Regions from separate parts of the Komagataeibacter xylinus genome, predicted to be linked through region 4. Evidence: predicted binding sites of a transcription regulator. Region 4 holds the regulator's gene; each other region holds the start of a gene.
The links. Region 4 encodes LexA, which represses DNA repair genes until DNA is damaged. Its sites were predicted from a motif close to TGTTCTANNTANGTTC; they were not measured.
Positions count from the first base shown of each region.

Region 1: the regulator LexA is predicted to act here: its motif matches at 2,279-2,294, upstream of recA (recombinase RecA).
Region 2: the regulator LexA is predicted to act here: its motif matches at 2,566-2,581, upstream of FMA36_RS17365 (ImuA family protein).
Region 3: the regulator LexA is predicted to act here: its motif matches at 1,950-1,965, upstream of FMA36_RS18360 (ImuA family protein).

Region 1 covers NZ_CP041348.1:591,211-595,423, reverse strand. Annotated here, with positions in the region: gene FMA36_RS02850 (DsbA family protein) at 1-546, opposite strand, end outside; gene FMA36_RS02845 (gamma-glutamyltransferase) at 794-2,215, shown strand; gene recA (recombinase RecA) at 2,395-3,438, shown strand; gene FMA36_RS02835 (hypothetical protein) at 3,545-3,925, shown strand; gene FMA36_RS02830 (glycerate kinase type-2 family protein) at 4,037-4,213, opposite strand, start outside.
Region 2 covers NZ_CP041349.1:106,163-110,375, reverse strand. Annotated here, with positions in the region: gene FMA36_RS17375 (error-prone DNA polymerase) at 1-306, opposite strand, end outside; gene FMA36_RS17370 (Y-family DNA polymerase) at 303-1,841, opposite strand; gene FMA36_RS17365 (ImuA family protein) at 1,741-2,517, opposite strand; gene FMA36_RS17360 (SOS response-associated peptidase) at 2,782-3,420, shown strand; partial or broken gene FMA36_RS17355 (transposase) at 3,507-4,213, opposite strand, start outside.
Region 3 covers NZ_CP041350.1:74,458-78,670, reverse strand. Annotated here, with positions in the region: gene FMA36_RS18365 (Y-family DNA polymerase) at 1-1,225, opposite strand, end outside; gene FMA36_RS18360 (ImuA family protein) at 1,125-1,901, opposite strand; gene FMA36_RS19260 (hypothetical protein) at 2,225-2,377, opposite strand; partial or broken gene FMA36_RS18355 (IS5 family transposase) at 2,930-3,373, opposite strand; gene FMA36_RS18350 (IS256 family transposase) at 3,413-4,213, opposite strand, start outside.
Region 4 covers NZ_CP041348.1:2,662,848-2,667,060, forward strand. Annotated here, with positions in the region: gene FMA36_RS12765 (alpha/beta fold hydrolase) at 1-515, shown strand, start outside; gene bioD (dethiobiotin synthase) at 512-1,909, shown strand; gene lexA (transcriptional repressor LexA) at 1,974-2,645, opposite strand; gene FMA36_RS12780 (molybdopterin molybdotransferase MoeA) at 2,763-3,971, opposite strand; gene rpmG (50S ribosomal protein L33) at 4,132-4,213, shown strand, end outside.

The DNA of each region.
Region 1 (4,213 bases), 1.5 Mb from region 4:
GTTCATCACCACGCCCTGCATGCGGAAATAGGCGTCCTGCCCGCCCTGCACGAAGGCCGCTACAAGCGCCTGCGATGCAATCAGGCTGGGCTGGCCGAGCACGGGAATGACCTTTTCAATAATGCGCAGGTCCTTGTTCTCGCGCGTCAGGCGGTCGAGGTCGGGCAGCACCTTGCGGCAGTAGGGGCAGCGCGGATCATAGAATTCGACAACGGTGGTCTGCCCCCTGGCATTGCCCAGCACGCCATCGCTTGCGGTGGGCGTGGTCAGGTCGCCGTGGTGGCTTTCCAGCGCGGAGCGGGCCGCGTTCTGCTGGGCGGCATTGGCGTTGCTGCGCAGGGCGGCAATGGCGTCTGACAGGATGGTGGGGTCGGTTTTCAGCGCATTGCGCATGATCTCGACAATTTCCTGCCGCTGGGCAGGGGTGAAGCTGGCCTGTGCCTCAGCAGCCCTGCCCGCGCCCGCCGTGGCAGCCAGGATTGCCCCCGTGGCGAGCAGGGTGGGCAGCAGGCGTGGTCGGTTCCGGCGGGGCGAAAGAAAGGTCACGGGTTTGCTCCGTTGTCATGTCGCGATAGGGTGGTGTGTAAAGGATCGGGCAGCGGAAAGAAATGGGCCATGGGGCCGTGGGGGCGCCATGCCTGTTGCCGATGGCCCGGAACGCCGCTAAGTCGTGAAGGGTCTGCTATGATCGCGCGGTCGTTACGCGTTGTTGAACGGAATGAAGCCGACCTGCCCATTGGAGAAGCGTTGCGTGCCTGAGCATTCGTCGATCACCCCTGTCGCCCGTCGGTCCATGCGTACGGCGCTCTGTGCCGTTCTGGCCCTTTCGGTTACGGGCTGCGCCTTCAAGAACTATTCGCCCGTCAAGATCGTTTCCAGCATGTTTGGCCCCTCACCGGGGCAGTTGATCGGCACTGTCTCCTCCGATGAGCCGCAGGCCACGCTGGTCGGGCGAGACATTCTCCAGCGCGGCGGCAATGCGGCGGATGCGGCCACGGCCATGGGGCTGGCCCTGGCCGTGACACTGCCTTCGCGTGCCTCGCTTGGCGCGGGCGGCGCATGCCTTGCCTACCGTCCGGGTGACCAGAACGGGGGCCGCGCCTTTATGTTCCTGCCAGTGGCTGGGGCGACCGACGGGTCGGGCATGTCGCATGCCGACCGCCCGGCAGCGGTGCCCATGCTGGCGCGCGGGCTGTACCTCATGCACCTGCAATATGGCTCGGCCGCATTTTCCGAGATGGTGCCGGATGCGATCACGCTCGCGGCCAATGGCGTCAATGTGAGCCGCCAGCTTGCCACCGATCTGGCCGCAGTCCAGGTGCCGCTTCTGGCTGATGCTGGCGTGCGCGCTGTATTCGCCCGCTCGGATGGCAAGGCGCTGGCCGAGGGCGATGCGCTGGTGCAGACCCATCTTTCCGGCGCGCTGGACCAGATCCGCAGCATGGGCGTGGGCGATCTTTATAATGGGGCGCTGGGCCAGTCCTTCGTGGCGGGCAGCCAGAAGGCTGGCGGTGGCCTGACCATGGCCGACATGCGAGGGGCCATTCCGTCCGAGCGGCTGCCGCTCTCCGTGAGCAGTGGCGAGACGCAGGTCAGCTTCCTGCCGCCGCCGGCCGATGGCGGGCTGGGTGCTGCGGTGGCGTTCCGTGCCGCATCCTCATCCGATGCGGCAACGCGCGCGCAGGCCAGTGTTGCGGGCTGGCGCGCACAGAATGGCAGCCACGCCAGCGGCACGGGTGATGACCTGACCGCCCGCGCGCAGGCCTTTGTCAATGCAGGCGGGGCAGGGGGCGGCGGGTTGCCGTCGCTGCCGGCTTCCACCTCATTTACCGTGGTTGACCACGGGGGCATGGCAGTTGCATGCAGCCTGAGCATGGACAACCTGTTTGGTACCGGGCGCATGGCGGGCAATACCGGCATCGTGCTCGGTGCCTCGCCCGCGCGCCTGCCGCAGCCGCTTTATGCTGCCGCCATTGCCAGCCAGGGCCGCGCCTTCCGTGCGGTGGTGGCGGGGTCGGGCCAGAATGATGCGGCCGCGGCTACCGGCATCGCCATGCGGCAACTGCTTGCGGGCCAGACACCTGATTCCCATCCTGTTACGGCACAGGGCCGCGTAAACGCCATTTCCTGCCCGCGCGGCCTGCCGGGCGATGGCGCAACCTGCACCGCCGTGACCGACCCGCGTGGGGCGGGGCTGGCCATGGGGCCGCGCTGAACGGCGATTATTGCCTGGCAGGCCATCATTATCAGGGCGGGAAAGGAACAGGACCATTGTAAATGATCCTGTTTTGTTCCATATTGCAGAACATGACCCGCCCCCTGTTTCAGGCTGGCGTGGCAGGGCGGAATGCCCGTTATTAAGGTTTCATTCCACACGAACCAGGTAGGCAGGCAATGGCACAGGCTCCGGGTATAGATAAAAGCAAGGCCCTGGAAGGGGCATTGAGCCAGATCGAGCGCGCGTTCGGCAAGGGCTCGATCATGCGCATGGGCGAGCGTCCGTCCGAGCAGGTGGACGTGATTTCCACCGGTTCGCTCGGCCTAGACATAGCACTGGGCATTGGCGGCCTGCCGCGTGGCCGCATTGTCGAGATTTATGGCCCCGAAAGCTCGGGCAAGACCACCATGGCGCTGCACGCCATTGCCGAGGCGCAGCGCAAGGGCGGCACCTGCGCCTTCATCGATGCCGAGCACGCGCTTGACCCCGGCTATGCCCGCAAGCTGGGCGTGGATGTGGACAACCTGCTGATCAGCCAGCCCGATGCGGGCGAGCAGGCACTCGAGATTGCCGATACGCTGGTGCGCTCGGGCGCGATTGACGTGCTGGTGGTCGATAGCGTGGCGGCCCTGGTGCCGCGCGCCGAGCTTGAGGGCGATATGGGCGACAGCCATGTCGGCCTGCATGCCCGCCTCATGAGCCAGGCTTTGCGCAAGCTCACCGGATCGGTCTCGCGTTCCAACACCATGCTGATCTTCCTCAACCAGATCCGCCTCAAGATTGGCGTGATGTTCGGCAGCCCGGAAACGACAACGGGCGGCAACGCGCTGAAGTTCTATGCCTCCGTGCGCATGGACATCCGCCGCATCGGCTCGATCAAGGACAAGGACGAGGTGACGGGCAACCAGACCCGCGTCAAGGTGGTCAAGAACAAGATGGCGCCGCCCTTCCGCCAGGTCGAGTTCGATATCATGTATGGCGAAGGCATCAGCAAGGTAGGTGAACTGATCGACCTTGGCGTCAAGGCAGGCATTGTTGAAAAGTCCGGCGCCTGGTTCTCATGTGACAGCCAGCGGATCGGGCAGGGGCGTGAAAACGCCAAGCAGTTCCTGCGCGACCACCCGGAAATGGCCGCCGATATCGAGCGCCGTGTGCGCGAGCAGGCCGGTGTCGTGGCCGAGGCCATGCTGGTCGGTCCCGATGAGGAAGGGGCGGACTGATTGCCCTTGGCCTGTTCCATTGTAACAGGCTATCGTCCCTGCGCTCTGGCGTGGCCTGTGCCATGGCGGAAGCAGGGTCTGAAAAGCGGGGGTAAGGGCAGCCGGAATGAGACCACGTCTTGCAATGATCGGCTTGCTGGCCTGCCTTGCCGCCTGTAGCGGCGGGCATGACGACAATAATGATCCGGCCGATGTGGATGAAGCCCCCCGCCCGCTCGGCCGCAGCGCGTGGGAGGGACACCACGCCACGCATGCAGACAATGCCCTGCGCCCGCTCTCGCGCCACCTGCCCAAGCCGCCCACCCCCAATGAAGACGGGGCGACCGAGGATTATCATCCGCCCCCTGATGCTGAGGCGATGCGGATGATCTCATCGGGTTACGACGCCAATCAGGCTGGCGATGATGACCAGTCCGACAGTGATGATGGCAAGCATTTTGTTGTGCCTGACACGCAGGTCAGCTTCGGCAAGCCGGGCAGAAAATAGCCGCCTGTAAAGAAGTTTTTGGTAAGGCTTTTTTCAAAAAGCTTTAAAGAACGCTGCCTTTTTGAAAAAATGCAGCGCCTGAAAACTTTATATTGTTTTCCAGATACGCTCTTACAGCACCAGCACGGCCCGGATATCGTTCACATTGGTCAGGGTGGGACCGGTCATGACCAGATCGCCCGTCTGTCGGAACACCGTGTAACTGTCATGCGCGCGCAGGGCGGCGCGCGGGTTGCAGCCTGCGGCTTCGGCGCGGGCCAGCGTGTCGGGGGTGATGATCGCACCCGC
Region 2 (4,213 bases), on a different replicon from region 4:
CCCGGCCCGCGCCTTGCCAAGGGTGAGTAGCCGGCACAGGCGACCATAGGCGGCCCGATCCGTCGGATAGACCAGTACGGGCAGAAAATCGGCCAGATCGAGACGGCAGCCCACGACCAGGCGGATGCCGGTCTCTTTGGCCGCGACATGGGCCTGCACCATGCCCGCCAGGGAATTGCGGTCGCAGATGCCCAGCGCTTCAATGCCAAGGGCCTTCGCCTGCTCGAACAGTTCAATCGGTGAGGACGCGCCGCGCAGGAACGAGAAATACGTCGTCACCTGCAGTTCGGCGTACTGCACACTCATTCAAAGAGACCGTGCAGGAACCAGCCCTGCGAACCGGTCTCGCCATGTTCGCCATCCCCGGTCCGGTAAACCCAGAATGTTTCCCCGCTGGTGTCTTCCACCCGGAAATAGTCCCGCACGGTGGTCAGTTCGGCATCCCCTTTCCACCATTCGCCAAAGACCCGCTCGGGGCCATCGGCGCATCTGATCCGGCGGCGGATACCACGCCAGATGAAGAAGACCGGCGGATGGTCGGGCAGCACCGCCATGGTCTGGATCGGCTCGGGACGGGGCAGCAGGCGCGTGGGGCGCGGCCAGTGATCCGGCCACTCCCGTGTATCTTCGGGTGCAAGGGCGGCCACGCGGCAGACGGCCCGTTCCGGCACGTCGCTTTCCACCGGGGCGAAGCGATACAGGGCCTGCGTGCCGACACGATTGGCCAGGGTATCGATCAGGTCGGAGACGTCGGCCTCTTCTTCCTCGATCAGGGCGGATACACCCTGGCGGTGCAGGATCGGCTCGGCCAGCGACGCGGTCAGCACCATGCGCTCGATCCCGAAGCCCGGATCGATGGTCTCGATCCTGTCACAGAGCAGACGGGTCAGGCGTCTGACGTCCCGCACCGGCATGGCCGTGGCCACGCGGACGGCCTCGGTGCGGCTGTCCACCCGGTGCAGCAGCAGGTCAAGGCGGCGCACGCCCTGCTCGCGTTCCTCCAGCCCGGCGCACAGGGGCGGCACGAGTTTGGTGATGTAGCGGGCTATGGTCTCGGCGGCACTGATCGGTTCGGCAAAGTTCCGGCTGACCTGCACCGGCGCCTGCAGCCGGACCGGGACAATGGCTTCCGCCTGCCGTCCGAAAGCCTGGTCCAGCCTGCGGGCGACATCCGGGCCGAAGCGCAGGGCCAGCGGCGCGCGCGGCATGCCGGCCAGCGGGCCGATGCGTGACACGCCCAGCCCATGGAGGCCATCAATGATATCCGCTGGCAGGCGCAGGGCTTCAATGGACAGATCAGTGATCGCTGCCGCCGTCTCACCGGGCGGCACGAAGGTGATGCGTTCCCGGCCATAGCGGGCCAGCGCATGGGCCGCACCCCATGTATCGGCAATGGCTGCCCGGGCCGTAATCCCGGACTCCTTCAGGCGGGTGACCATGTTCTCCAGCATGATGGACTCACCCCCATGCAGGTGATCGGCACCGGTCGTATCCAGCACGATGCCGTCTGGCGGATCGGGGGCCACGATGGGGGCGATGCGGTGCTGGAACCACAGCGCCAGCCGCTCCAGCCCTGCCCGGTCACCGTCCGGGTCGGCATCCATGATGAGCAGATCGGGATGGAGCGCCTGCGCTTTCGCGACAGGCGTGCCGGGGCGCAGGCCCAGCCTGCGGGCGGCGAGATCGACCGACAGGATGACCCGTCGCCGCCCTTCCCGTCCGGCCAGCACCAATGGGCAGTCAGGCGCGGGCGCGTCGGTGCCCAGCCGCTTCCTGAGCCGGTCTGTCGGCCAGAGCGGCAGGTAGAGTGAGACGACACGGTGCCAGTCTCCCTTTGGCATCACAGGCCTCCACTTCGAAATCGGCGCATTCGCCCGCGCGGGCACGGATCAGTTCGAGCAGCCAGCGGGACCGGCCGACGCCGGGCACTGGCAGCGACACGGATGGGAGGACCGAGACCCGCCACCGGGTGACCGACGCCGTGGGCTGGCCGAAATCCGCCGCATCCGTCTGTCGCCGCCAGCGCCGTATGGCGATGCCCAGCGCGCCGGATGTCTCGGCCGCCAGTTGCAGGCGGCGTGACGCGGTCATGGACAGGCGGGCGACCTCGGCCACGACCGCCCCCAGCCCCTGATGGCGCAGTGCTTCCTCGAAACAGGCCAGGACATCGACGTCCGAACTGGCCGCGACGTAAATGGTCCGTCGCGCCGACAGGCCGACCTGCTGCAGTGCCGGGGCATACAGGTCCTGGCGGGTGGCGATCCACAGCACCTTGCCCCGTGTCCGGGCTGCGATCCCGGCGGAAAACAGGCCGGATGCTGCTGCATTCAGGGCATCATGGCCGCCGCCCGCCACCTCATGCAGCGCGCCCAGCGCCAGGCCACCATCCGGCAGGCGAGCGTCAATCTCGGGCACACCGAAGGGAAGCGCGCCCCGCCTGCGTCGGCCCTGGCCTTCGAGGCGGCTGACCTGTGCTCTCAGCGCCTCCAGCGCGGGACGGGGTTGGGGTGCGGGCATGGGGTCGGACAGTCCATTCGGGTGTTTCTGGCACAGAATCAGTGATTGTGTTCGTTATTTGTTCTGGCCCGGTGACGAATGTCAACCCATTCTGGAAAAGCGGCTGTGATCCGGACGCGGACGCAGGGCTGCCACACGGTCCAGGCGCGATGAAAACTGTCTGGATTGCAGGGGGTTATCAGGAACAGTCCGGCCATCCCCGTCCTGCAGGGTGGATACCACCCGGCAGGACACCCATATCCGGAATCGCGAAAGGATGGCGTGATGTGCAACCTCTATGCGATGACCAGCAGCCAGCAGGCGATCCGGGAGGCGGCCAGGGTCATGACCGACCGCACCGGCAATCTCCAACCCCTGCCCGAGATCTGGCCCAACACCATGGCGCCCATCGTGCGGAACGCGCAGGATGGGCGTGAACTGGTCATGGCGCGATGGGGCATGCCCACCCCGCCGGGCTACCTGAAAGGCCACAGGGTCGATCGGGGTGTGACCAATATCCGCAATCCCACCTCGGCCTGGTGGAAGCGCTGGGAAGGTGTCGCGCATCGCTGCCTGGTGCCGCTCACGTCTTTTTCCGAACCGGAGCGCCTGCCGGATGGTACCAGCAGGCCCGTCTGGTTTGCCCGCAGCGATGGGAAGCCGCTGGCTTTCTTTGCAGGGATCTGGTGCCAGTGGACATCAGTGCGGAAACTGGCGGATGGCGAGACGACGGATGACCTGTTCGGCTTCCTGACCACCACGGCCAATCGGGAGGTCGGTGCCATTCATCCGAAAGCTATGCCGGTCATTCTGACCCGGCAGGAAGAACTGGATCTATGGATGAAGGGGCCCTTGGACGCAGCACTACAATTGCAGCGCCCCCTGCCTGACAACGCCCTAAAGATGGTAAATGCTCCGCGGTAGGCAATTATTAAATGTCGCTTTGGGGGAGATTCCGGCCAGTCCGCTGTCGGAAAGCACGATCAAAGACCAGCCATTAGAGCGGAACCCTATCTGTCTGGATTGTATCCTGCGGGGACGAAATAGTTGGCGCATTCGATGGGTGGGAACATTTTGGAGATTTCGCCGATGGTGTTCCAGAGGGTTTCGAGAGTGCGGCCTGCGGCCTTTCGCAGATGGGCTTTGAGCTTGGAGAATGCATTTTCGATTGAATTGAAATCCAGGCTGTAAGGCGGCAGGAGCCGCAGCTCCGCACCGACTTTCTCGATCAGGAAGCGGGTTCGATCGCCTTTGTGATTGGAGAGATTGTCCATGATGACGATATGGTTGGGCCTCAGTTCGAGGACGAGAACGCGCTCGATATAGGTCTCGAAGGCGCGGCGATTGACCGGGCCATTCATGACGAATGGCGCGATCATGCCCCGATGAGTCAGTCAGGCGATGACGGTCGTCGTGCAACGATGGCCATGTGGAAAGCCCATCCACAGCTGCTGGCCGCGACCGTGGGTAGGGGCCATGTTGGTCTTGGCCTAGATTTCATCGATAAAGACCAAGAGTGCCGGATCGAGATCAATCTGCCCATCGGACCATGCCTAGCGCTGCATCAGGACATCGGGGCGGTCCAGTTCCGTCGCATGGCGTGCGAAGAAGCGTTGCAGGGTGCCGTGGCCGAAACTGCGACCGCGCTCAATCAATGTCCGGGATATCACCCAGAAGGCCACAGATGAGGTCGTGCTACTTTTCGATCCGTCCCGAA
Region 3 (4,213 bases), on a different replicon from region 4:
CCTTTCCGTCCTCGGGTGCGAGTGCGGGCACGCGGCAGACAGCCCGTTCCGGCACGTCGCTTTCCACCGGGGCAAAGCGATACAGGGCCTGTGTGCCGACGCGGTTGGCCAGGGTGTCGATCAGGTCGGAGACGTCGGCCTCTTCTTCCTCGATCAGGGCGGAGACACCCTGGCGGTGCAGGATCGGCTCGGCCAGCGACGCGGTCAGCACCATGCGCTCGATCCCGAAGCCCGGATCGATGGTCTCGATCCTGTCACAGAGCAGACGGGTCAGGCGTCTGACGTCCCGCACCGGCATGGCCGTAGCCACACGGACGGCCTCGGTTCGGCTGTCCACCCGGTGCAGCAGCAGGTCGAGGCGGCGCACGCCCTGCTCGCGTTCCTCCAACCCGGCGCACAGGGGCGGCACGAGTTTGGTGATGTAGCGGGCAATGGTCTCGGCTGCGCTGATCGGTTCGGCAAAGTTCCGGCTGACCTGCACCGGCGCCTGCAGCCGGACCGGGACAATGGCTTCCGCCTGCCGCCCGAAAGCCTGGTCCAGCCTGCGGGCGACATCCAGGCCGAAGCGCAGGGCCAGCGGTGCGCGCGGCATACCGGCCAGCGGGCCGATGCGTGACACGCCCAGCCCATGGAGGCCATCAATGATATCCTCTGGCAGGCGCAGGGCCTCGATGGGCAGGTCGACAATCGCTGCCGCCGTCTCACCGGGCGGCACGAGGGTGATACGTCCCCGGCCATAGCGCGCCAGCGCATGGGCGGCACCCCATGTATCGGCAATCGCGGCCCGGGCCGTCATTCCGGACTTCTTCAGGCGGGTGACCATGTTCTCCAGCATGACGGCCTCGCCCCCATGCAGGTGATCGGCACCGGTCGTATCCAGCACGATGCCGTCGGGTGGATCGGGGGCCACGATGGGAGCGATGCGGTGCTGGAACCACAGCGCTAGCCGCTCCAGCCCTGCCCGGTCACCGTCCGGGTCGGCATCCATGATGAGCAGATCGGGATGGAGCGCCTGCGCTTTCGCGACAGGCATGCCGGGACGCAGGCCCAGCCTGCGGGCGGCGAGATCGACCGATAGCACGACCCGTCGCCGCCCTTCCCGTCCGACGAGCGCCAGCGGGCGGTCAGGCGCGGGCGCGTCGGTTCCCAGCCGCTTCCTGAGCCGGTCTGTCGGCCAGAGCGGCAGGTAGAGCGAGACGACACGGTGCCAGTCTCCCTTTGGCATCACAGGCCTCCACTTCAAAATCGGCGCATTCGCCCGCGCGGGCACGGATCAGTTCCAGCAGCCAGCGGGACCGGCCGACGCCGGGCACTGGCAGCGGCACGGATGGGAGGACGGATACCCGCCACCGGGTGACCGAAGCGGTGGGCTGGCCGAAATCCGCCGCATCCGTCTGCCGCCGCCAGCGCCGTATGGCGATGCCCAGTGCGCCGGATGTCTCGGCCGCCAGCTGCAGGCGACGTGACGCGGTCATGGACAGGCGGGCCACCTCGGCGACGACTGCGCCCAGCCCCTGATGGCGCAATGCCTCCTCGAAACAGGCCAGCACATCGACGTCCGAACTGGCTGCGACATAAATGGTCCGTCGCGCCGACAGCCCGACCTGCTGCAGTGCCGGGGCGTACAGGTCCTGACGGGTGGCGATCCACAGTACCTTGCCCCGTGTCCGGGCTGCGATCCCGGCGGAAAACAGGCCGGACGCTGCTGCATTCAGGGCGTCATGGCCGCCGCCGGCCACTTCATGCAGCGCGCCCAGCGCCAGTCCGCCGTCTGGCAGGCGACCGTCAATCTCGGGCACCCCGAAGGGCAGCACGCCCCGCCTGCGCCGGCCCTGGCCTTCGAGGCGGCTGACCTGTGCTCTCAGCGCCTCCAGCGCGGGACGTGGTTGAGATGCGGGCATGGGGTCGGACAGTCCATTCGGGTGTTTCTGGTATGGAATTAGCGATTGTGTTCGTTATTTGTTCTGGTACGGTGACGAATGTCAACCTATTCTCGAGAAGAGTCTGTGATCCGGACGCGGGTACAGGCCTGCCGTCCGATCGTGGCTTGATGAAAAGTGTCTGAAGTACAGGGATTTATCTGGGGCGGTTCTGCAGTGTCTTGCCTACAGGAGTGGAAACTACCCGATAGGGCACCCTTACGCGGACTCGCGAAAGAAAAGCGTGAGGGGCAACCTCTATGCGATAACCAGTAGCCAGCAGGGGATCCGGAAGGCGGACAGAATCACGCCTGAACGTACCGCCAATCCAATCTTCCGCCTTTATCGGACATTTTCTCCAACACCGGTGATCGGGCCAATACCAATATCCGCACTCCCGCCTCGCCGTGGTAGCGACGCTGGAAAAGGGCGAAGCATTGCTGTGTGATGTCGCTCATAGCCTTTTCCGAACCTGAGCGTCCGCCAGATGGGAAATAGTGGTCTATTCACAAAGCCGAGCTGTTCCCGCCCGTCAAAATATCTGAATCTCTGCGCTCTCGACAGACGTTGCCAAATCCTCGAAATATGAAATGACTCACGCGGCAAACTCGAGGCACAGATTTATGCGCGTATCCCAAATGTAAAATATGAAGTCGGCGGGTGTGGCAGATCATGATTGAAGCATGAATCAGTTCCAGGAAAGTAATCTCAGGCCAGACTATCGATTTTACGCCTACAGTTCGGAACCCCACATCGACAAATTTCCGGCAACGCATGCTCCGGCTGAGCAAGATAAGAGGGAACTGTGCTGCGGCTTCCCAGCTAATCTCATCGCCAGGCGGGAAATCGTAAGATTTAGCGCCAGCTAGAACCTGTTTTTCCTTATAAAGTTAATGCATGACAAAGGCCGGGGCTTTGGGACACTCCTCACAATACATGATCCCGATATCTATCTGCTTTATATTCAGCTTTTCAATGATCTCGGCATTAGAGCCTGATCCGAAAGTTTTTCAGCACTGACAATGCCTTGCGGTTCTGCGGGTCAGCATGCGGATTGAGGCGATCAAAGTCCACGCTGTTGACGAGGCTATGGACTTTTCCCAGTCTTTGGCGAGCCGCCTGCAGCGACCGAGCCAGGCGAATGTTCGTTCGACCACCCAGCGGCGAGGCAGAATTTCAAAGCCCTTGGCTGTGTCTGATCGCCTGATGATTTCGACCGTCCATTTTCCCATGCTGGCGAGCGCGGATCGCAGTTTATTACCGGCATAGCCGCCATCGGCGAAGATGTGGCGAAGCCATGGAAAGTGTTTGCGTATTGCCGCCAGGACATCGACAGCCCCGTCACGATCCTGAATGTCAGCGGCATGAACAAGGAGGAAGATCAGGAAGCCGCAGGTATCCGTCAAAATATGGCGCTTGCGACCTTTGACCTTCTTTCCAGGGGAGTGTCCTGAAGTCTGTGTATCTGACCTGGCCCACGGTTGTTCAGCTACTCAAGCGGCGAAGCGCTCGCCGAACATTATGGCGAACTGGTTGCGGGCTGCAAACCATTCCCGAACATTCCGCCCGTCTTTCTCAAAGCCGCGGATTGCCAGGTAGATCAGCTTTGTTGCGGCATCGTCAGTCGGGAACGAACCGCGCGTCTTGATCGATTTGCGGATAACCCTGTTCAGGCTCTCAATGGCGTTCGTGGTGTATATGATCTTTCGGATTGCCGGATCGAAGGCAAAAAACGGGATCACTTCTGGCCATGCCCGGCGCCATGCCGGGGCGATTGACGCGTATTTCCCGGCCCATTTCCCCTCGAACGCATCAAGTTCGGCGGCCGCCATGTCAGCGGTGGCGGCCCCGTAGATCCGGCGCAGGTCGGCAGCCACGGCCTTACGGTCCTTCCATGAGCAGAAGTTCAGGCTGTGGCGCACCAGGTGAACAATACAGGTCTGAACCATCGCCTCGGGAAAGGCGGCGGTGATGGCCTCGGGAAAGCCTTTCAGCCCGTCCACGACCGCGATCAGGATGTCCTGGATGCCCCGGTTCTTCAACTCGTTCATGACCGAAAGCCAGAATTTGGCGCCTTCATTCTCGGCGATCCAGAGCCCCAGAACCTCGCGCACTCCCTCGCGGGTGACACCGAGAGCAACGTAAACCGCCTTGTTTTTAACGGTCCGGCTGTCAGCATCGCGGATCTTTACCCGAAGAGCATCGAAGATCACGATGGGATACATCCGATCCAGCGCCCGGCCCTGCCACTCCCGGACCTCGTCCAGCACGGCATCGGTGACGCGGCTGATCAG
Region 4 (4,213 bases):
TGGAACTACCGCAGGAGCCCTATATTGGCGTCGGGCACTCACTGGGCACGTTATGGCTGCTGCGCCACCACGGCCCGCTGTGCCGGGGCCTGATCCTGATCAACGGCTTCAGCCGGTTCGGGGCCGGACCGGATTTTCCGGCTGGCATTACCCGGCGTGTGATCGAACGCATGCGCCAGGGGCTGCTGCGCGCGCCGCAGGGATTGCTGCACAGTTTCCGCCTGCGCGCGGGCATTGATTCGCCGGTGCCTGAACCGATCGTGCGCGACCGGCTGGAAACCGGGCTCGAAGCCCTGATGGACATGGATTGCCGGGCCGACCTGATCCGCACGACATGCCCGGTTCATGTCATGGCAGGCACGCAGGATGCCATTGCCCCCCCAGCGCTGACCGAGGCCTGTTTTCCAGCCCGTTCCCTTCAATGGCTGGAAGGCGGGCATCTGCTTCCGCTCACGCATGCCACGGCCTGTGCGGATGCCATAACCACCATGGCCAGACGGATGATGCCATCATGACGCGCAAGGACAGCATTGCCGCCCGTTTCGACATGGCGCAGCACTACGAGCAGGCGGCCCGCATCCAGCGCATTGCCGCGACCGAACTGGCCCGGCGTATTGCTGCCGCCATGAGCCCTCATGCCCCGCGCCGTATTCTGGAAATTGGCTGTGGTACCGGCTTCCTGACCCGTGAGCTGCGCCGCCTGTTCCCCCAGGCGTACATCACCGCCACCGATATCGCGCCGGGCATGCTGCAACGCCTCGCACGATCCATGCCCGATGACGCGCAACTTGTGCTGCACCGCATGGATGGTGAAGCGCCCGACCTGACTGGTCCGTTTGACCTTATCTGTTCCAGTCTGGCCATGCAGTGGTTTGCCGACCGCAAGGCGGCTCTTGCCGCACTGGGCCGCCTGCTGGCACCGGGTGGGCACATGGCGCTGGCAACCCTGTGCGCAGGCAGTTTTCACCAATGGCGGGCTGCGTATGACGCCGTGGGCAGGACATGCCCCATGGCCGATTACCCACCCTGCACCACGTTGCAGGCCGAATGGCCCGATTGTGGCGCTGGTCTGTGGGAAGACGCTGAAATCATCGATACGCCTGCGTCACCACTGGCCTTCGTGCGTGAACTTCGGGCTATCGGTGCAACCCATACGGACAGTTCCCCCACGGATGGCCTGCGGCGCGTACTGGCTGCGGCAGGCGAGGGGGATGCACCTTTTGCCGTATCATACCATGTGGCGTACGGGCAGTTCGACCGCGCGCCATGGCCGGGCGTGTTCGTGACCGGCACGGATACGGATGTGGGCAAAACCGTTAGTTCCGCCGCACTGGTAAGGGCATGGAACGCCGCTTACTGGAAGCCCCTGCAAAGCGGCACGGATGACGCGCCATCCGACAGCATGAGCCTGCGCCATCTGACCGGACCTGATGCGACCCGGCTTTATCCGCCTGCAGCGAGTTTCGGGGCTTCCCTCTCGCCCGAGGATGCAGCGCGGCAGGCCGATACCCGGATCGACCCTGATCTGATTACCCTGCCGGATCACGACCCTGCGGCAGGCCCGGTGGTGGTGGAAGGGGCAGGAGGCGTGTTCGTGCCGATCGCGCCCGATTACCTGATGATCGACCTCATGGCACGGCTGGCGCTGCCGGTGGTGCTGGTTGCCCGCAGCACGCTGGGCACGATCAACCACACGCTGCTCAGCCTTGCCGCCCTGCGGGCACGGGGGCTGCGCGTGGCAGGCGTGATCCTGAACGGTCCACTCGAACCCGTGGGGCGCGAGGCCATCATCCGCCACGGGCAGGTGCGCATTCTGGCGCAGTTTCCGCCCATAACGCCCATGGGGCCGGACGCGGTGGCGCAACTCGCTGCCCTGCTGCCGCCATGGCGTGACATCATGCAATCATGAAAACGCTGCCTTCTTGCAAAAAAGGGCGCCCAGAAATTTTGGGGCTGGCAGCGGGCCGCAACCTTTAATAACGGCGGATCAGGCCTGCCAGCGTGCCCTGTATGTACACACGCCCCGCTGGAAAAATCCGGGTCTCATACGCGCTATTGGCCGGGATCAGCGCAATTTCGCTGCCCTGATGGCGGATGCGCTTGAGGGTGACCTCATCGCCATCAATCAGCGCCACCACGATCTCCCCGTCATTCGCGTGGTTCTGCTGGCGGATGATGACCATGTCACCATCAAGAATGCCCGCTTCCTCCATCGAATTGCCCGTCACTTCCAGTGCGTAATGGCTGGCCTTGCCCAGCATGTCGGCAGGCACGGTGATGCGGGTGGTCTCGGGTGTTATGGCCTCGATGGGATTGCCTGCGGCAATACGCCCCACGAAAGGCACGTCCATCACCGCGGCGATCTGTTCAGGGGCAGGCAGGTCTGGCGCGGGATGGGGCGAATCGGCCGGGCGGGGCGGCGGCGGATCAATATCGGGCAGGCGCAGGATCTCGAGCGCACGGGCCCGATGATGCCTGCGGTGCAGGAACCCACGCTCCTCTAGTGCTGAAATGAGGCGATGAATGCCTGACTTGGAGCGCAGGCCGAGTGCATCCTTCATTTCATCGAAAGAGGGTGAAAAACCCGTGCGGCGCAGATGGCTATCGATAAACAGCAAAAGCTCATGTTGTTTTCTGGTGAGCATGTCACATGTCCTTTTGCCGTGAGCAGCGCCGCCGATGCGTGAGCGCCATGGAACAAATCAAAAACCTGTTCCATGTTCTACATTGGTTCCTCCTCGCGCGTCAACCGGCATTCCGGCCTATGCAAAGACGTGATCGATACGGATCAGTTCGCATTTATCACCTGTCTGTGCTGCTGGCGCATGGGGCGCGCGCAGCACCAGCGCCTGGCTTTGCGCCAGCACGTGCAGCATGGCCGAATCCTGCACGGGGAACGGCGTTGCCACCAGGCGGCCCTGTGCGTCATGTGCAAGGGTTGCGCGCAGGTGGTCCATGCGCTGGTCGTTTGGAGGCACGTCGCAGCCCAGAATGGCGTGAACCGGCGGCTCAACGGGTTGCGCCAGTCCGGCCATGCGCCGCAGGGTTGGCAGCACGAACACGATAGAGCACACGAAGGCCGCAACCGGATTGCCCGGCAGGCCAATGAACGGCAGGCGGCCAAGATGGCCCGACATCAGCGGGCGGCCCGGTCGCATGGCAATCTTCCAGAAATCGGTTTTCAGCCCCACCTGTTCCAGCCCGCGCCGGACCAGGTCGTGGCTGCCTACGCTGGCGCCGCCCGCAGTCAGCAGCATGTCCACGCCATCGACCATGCGCTCGAGTGTTGCCACATCGGCCATGTCATCGCGCAGCACCGGCAGCATGATCGGCTCGGCGCCTGCGGCGCGCAGCAGGGCGGCCAGCATGGGGGTGTTGGCGTTGGCGATCTGGCCCGCGCCGACGGGGCTGCCAGGCAGGAGCAGTTCATCGCCCGTAGCGGCAATGGCCACGCGCGGGCGGCGCGTCACCTGCACCCACGCATTGTTGGCCGCTGCCGCCAGCCCCACATCGCGTGCTGAGAGCCTGTGGCCTGCGGGCACAAGCATCTGCCCCGCCGCAAAATCCTGCCCCTTGCGGCGCACATAGGTGCCAGGCGCCAGCGTGTGAGTGGTATGCACGCTGCTGCCCTCGCGCCGTGCGTTCTCCTGTATCAGCACGGCGTCCGTGCCTGCAGGCATGACGCTGCCGGTAAAGATGCGTACGCACTGCCCGGGGCCAGCCGTGCCGGTAAAGGGGTGGCCCGCAGGAGCCTCGGCAATGCAGGCAAGTGTTACCCCGCCTGCCGAAAGATCCGCCGCGCGCACGGCGTAGCCATCCATGGACGAGACATTGGCTGGCGGGTTGGACAGCCCCGCCATGATGGGGGCCGCACTCACGCGCCCGCAGGCATCGGTCAGGGCCACGACCTCGGCAGGGAGGGGGAAAACCCCTTCCAGAATCCGCTCACGCGCTTGCGCTACACTCAACATCGGGCACGACACTCCATTTTTTTTGCCATTCTGGGGCGATTCCAGCAGAAATATCGGTCAAGGTGCTTGACCTGAGCCTTGTGTATGCGCATTTTCCGCCAACTTGAACCACTGCTGCACCTGAGTGTTCCAGCAGCGGCGGAGCAGTGCTGAGGATATCATGGCCAAGAGCAACACCATTCAGATCAAACTCGTCTCCACGGCGGACACGGGCTACTTCTATGTGACCAAGAAGAATGCCC